DNA from 2 places in the Marinobacter alkaliphilus genome. Region 2 is predicted to be linked to the other one. Evidence: predicted binding sites of a transcription regulator. Region 2 holds the regulator's gene; the other holds the start of a gene.

Region 1 (2,200 bases), 1.9 Mb from region 2:
ACGCTTGATGGCGTACAGTGTGTTATGGGGGTTGGTAACCGCCTGGCGCTTGGCGGACTGACCAACCAGGGTCTCGTTATCGTCGGTGTACGCGATAATGGAGGGAGTAGTACGATCACCCTCAGCATTTTCAATAACCTTTACCTTGTCGCCATCCATGATGGCCACACAGGAGTTGGTAGTTCCCAGGTCGATACCAATAATCTTGCTCATCGAATCACTCCAAATCTTTCTGAATGCTGTCCCAGGGAGGTTTGCCCTGACTGTCGCTGTTTAATCGCTATATTGGCGCTTTAATCGGCTTTTCAAGCCTGCTCGTCGATTTTTGGTGCATCTTCGGCCTTGGCCACAACCACCATGGCGGGACGAACCACGCGACCGTTCAGCAGGTAGCCCTTCTGCACCACGGCAACCACACTGTTCGGCTCGGCATCTGGCGCGGGCACCATAGACATCGCCTCGTGCTGTTGCGGATCGAACGGTTCACCCACCGGGTTCACCTGTTCAACGTTGAATTTCTTGAGGCCGTTCATGAACAGGCCCAATGTCATTTCCACACCTTCGCGAATGGAGCCAACCAGCTCCCCGGCGTTTTCATGACCTTCAGTACTTTCCACTGCCTTTTCAAGGCTGTCCGCCACCGGAAGAAGCTCTTTCACGAACTTTTCCAGGGCGAACTTGTGGGCCTTTTCCACATCAATTTCGGCACGACGACGCACATTCTGCATCTCAGCCTGGGCTCTCAGCGCCTGATCCTGGTATTCCTGCAACTGCGCCTTCAGCAATTCCAGTTCGGAACCTTCTTCAGCACCGGCGGTTTCTGCTTCGCCCTGCTCTTCTGTGGCGTTTACTGCCTCGTTCAGCTCGTCTACTTGTTCGTTGCGCTTATCGTCAGCACTCATGACAACTCCTGATGACTTTCCCTGGGCCCGAGGGCCTGCGGCTAAATGAGCCCCGCCTTGCACAGGCAGGAAAATACGACTTTGCGAACGGATATGGGGCCCGCCCCTCAGGTTTCAACCTCAAACGATGCATTCTTTCAGATTTTCACGATTCGATTGTTTGCAATCAGGAAAAACCCTGTATATATTCACAGCAACTGTATAGATCAACAGTGTCCAGACAATTTTCAGAGAGTCTCCAATCCTGAGCGGAGGTTATCGGCATGCTCACACAACTTATGGTCTCCAACTACGCCATCGCCGAACGGGTCGACCTGCATTTCAGCAAAGGCATGACGGCCCTGACCGGTGAAACCGGCGCAGGTAAATCCATTGTTCTGGATGCTCTCAGCCTGGCCATGGGCGGCCGAGCAGATGCCGGAGCCGTGCGCCACGGCGCCAAACGAGCCGATATCACCGCCAGCTTCGACATCTCACGTATTCCGATTGCCCGACAATGGCTGGAAGAACACGAACTGGATGACAAAGACGACTGCATCCTGCGCCGGACCATCAGCAAGGATGGTCGTTCAAAAGCCTTTATTAATGGCCAGCCCTGCCCACTCTCCCAGCTCAAGGACCTTGGCGGCCTGCTGATGGATATTCACAGCCAGCACCAACATCAGTCACTGCTGCAAAAAGACACTCATCGGAAGCTGCTGGACGAATTCTCCAGCGCCGAAGACCTGGCAGAGCAAACCCGGGATGCCTGGAAAGCCTGGCATAGAACCAGTCAGAAGCTGGAACAGCGGCGCCAGAACGCCGACGAGGCAGAGGCAAAACTGCAACTGCTCCGGTACCAGGCGGAAGAGCTGGACCGGCTTGCCCTGGGCGATGGCGAACAGGAAGCGCTTGAACAGGAACAAGCGCAGCTGAGCCAGGCCGATGCGGTACTGCATAGCAGCCATCAGGCTGCCCTGCTGTGCACTGAGGACGAAACCAGTGCCGCCGACCTGGTGCGTCAGGCACTCCAGCAACTGGAGCAACTCCCAGTGGATGTTCCGGCACTGGCTGACGCCATCCAGATGCTGACCGAAGCACAGATCCAGATTTCAGAAGCCGGGGACAACCTTCGGCACTTTGTTGAAGACTACGAAGCAGACCCCGCACGGCTGGCCGAGGTCGAGGAACGCCTGAGCGCCATTTATCAGATGGCTCGAAAGCACCGCATCACACCGGAGGAATTGCCGGAACTGCACCAACGCCTGTCGAACGAACTGGAAGAACTGGACGGCGGCGAAGGCAGCCTCGAGCAGCTT
Region 2 (2,200 bases):
GAATATCATTGCGGTTTCCGTCGAACAGGGCCCGGACCGTTCCGCCGCCACACTCAGAAAGACTCTGGCGGCCATGACTGAACTGGCCAAACGGCTTGAGGAACAACACAGCGAGTGGTAGCCCCACCCTGTTGGCTAAATTCCCGCACCGAATCGAATACACCAAGACAAAGGTTGAACGAATGTCACCATCGTTTTTTGAAATCGTACAACTTGCCAATGGCGACTACGCCTTGCGCCGCATTGATGACGACGCAGCGCCGTTGGTGCGCATTTCCTTCTCGCAGGAGGCCAGGGAAATGATGGAAGACCGCGACATGAGCGTTGCCAAGGCGATGATTGCGGCAGGGATTGAGGCCGCTGGCAATATCGCACACGATATTGACTGGGACGATGACGACAATGATCTGGCCGAATCCCAGCCCCAATACACCCTCCACTGAACTCCTTTACCGATGACGCAGCACCACGCCGTGGCTGCTACCTTGCGCCGAAGCCTTTTGAAGGGACTCAAAGGCTGAACGCCCGAGCTTGTTAGTCCAGAGCACCACCGCATGACAGGTACCAGCACTCAAAGCCCGCTCAGCCAGCTGCTGTGCGGAGTAATCGTTGGTTGAGCGCAATACCAGCAACTCACTGGCCACAATACCGTGCATTTTCTGCCACTTGCCAACCAGGGACTGTGGCGGGTCAATCAGGGCCAGCCAGCGCTTCTCCTGATTCAGCTGGGTGAGCATAGGGAGCAGTAACTGGACATTCTCTACCTGGCCTTCAGGAAGAATAATTTCCGTCACGTTACCGCCAAAATCCCTGGTTCCCCGACCGACGTCTGACGATGAGTGAAGGGCTGTGGCCCGTGCTTTTCCTGTAGACACCGTGCGGGCGGGCATGATGGCCGCCGGCTGGAACGCCATGTTCTGAGTGAAGCTTAACTGTTCCATTGCTCACCTACCTGCGCTAATCGTTTCTTATTGCTGGTTATCAATGCAAATCTGATCGGCGGATCACGCCCACACCCAGACCTTCGATAAACAACTCCTGTTCGGCCAGATCAATTTCAATCGGGGCGAACTCTTCGTTCTCCGCAATCAACCAGACCTTCGAGCCGTCCCTGCGAAACCGTTTTACCGTCACTTCTTCACCAACCCTGGCCACAACCACCTGCCCGTTATGAACATCCTGAGTGCGATGCACTGCGAGCAAATCACCGTCGAGAATGCCAATGTCTTTCATGCTCATGCCGCGCACGCGGAGCAGGTAATCGGCGGATGGCGAGAAAAATTCCGGCTGCAAAGTGCAGTGCTCTTCAATGTGTTCCTGGGCGAGAATCGGGCTACCCGCCGCAACCTGGCCGACAACCGGTAACCCTGGGTCCTGCTCCACTTCCGGCAGTCGAATCCCCCGGCTGGCACCAGGCACCATTTCGATGGCGCCTTTCCTGGCCAGGGCCCGCAAGTGCTCCTCTGCCGCATTGGCGGAGCGAAACCCCAGTTCGGCAGCGATTTCTGCCCGCGTTGGCGGGTAACCGGTTTCGTCTACGTACCGCCGGATGATATCCAGCACCTGGGACTGTCGCGCGGTCAGCTTCATGCATGTACTCCGGGTTTTTCATCCTGGTTTTATATACAGTGATTTGACTATATACAGTGTTTTATCCAGTGTAAAGCCCGATTGAAATTTTCTGTCATGTAATCGGGCCGCTGCATATCGGTGTGTTATGGTTTAAGTCCGTGAATTATATGGATGCAAGGTGCCAATGAATTCGACAGAGCGTTGTGCGATGCCGGAGCGGCTTCGTAATCATCAAGGAGAAGAGCGTAGAGTTGGCGTGGAGATCGAACTCTCCGGACTGGGCTACGATGAATTGGTTGAACATGTCGCCCGCCTGCTCAAGGGCAGCCCGGAGCTGGAGTCGCGTTATGTCAGCCGCCTGGAGACTGACGCCGGAACCTTCACCATTGAGCTGGACTCTGACCCTGTGAAGGATCTTGACCTGGCGGACGAACGCCTGCCCGAGTCAATCCGCGAGCTGGGCACCCACGCCATGGATGTCATCGATTTTGCCGCAGAACGCATTGTGCCTCTTGAGATTGTCGGGCCACCTCTGCCCTTTTCCAGACTGGGTCTGATCGAAGAACTGGTAGACGAGCTGCGCGAACTTGGCGCGGAAGGCAGCCGGGAAGCGATTTATTTTGCTTTC

Evidence for each region. The regulator LexA, encoded in region 2, represses DNA repair genes until DNA is damaged. The targets are predictions, from matches to a motif close to CTGTNTNNNNANACAG.
Region 1: a site for LexA is predicted at 1,081-1,096, ahead of recN (DNA repair protein RecN). Genes of this name have one in related genera too.

What each region holds. Positions count from the first base shown of each region.
Region 1 is NZ_AP043751.1:1,630,953-1,633,152, reverse strand. Features, by position in the region: gene dnaK (molecular chaperone DnaK) at 1-213, opposite strand, end outside; gene grpE (nucleotide exchange factor GrpE) at 306-902, opposite strand; gene recN (DNA repair protein RecN) at 1,166-2,200, shown strand, end outside.
Region 2 is NZ_AP043751.1:3,580,053-3,582,252, forward strand. Features, by position in the region: gene ACZ5Q2_RS16360 (DUF6586 family protein) at 1-121, shown strand, start outside; gene ACZ5Q2_RS16365 (hypothetical protein) at 183-443, shown strand; gene ACZ5Q2_RS16370 (cell division inhibitor SulA) at 450-941, opposite strand; gene lexA (transcriptional repressor LexA) at 982-1,590, opposite strand; gene ACZ5Q2_RS16380 (amidoligase family protein) at 1,757-2,200, shown strand, end outside.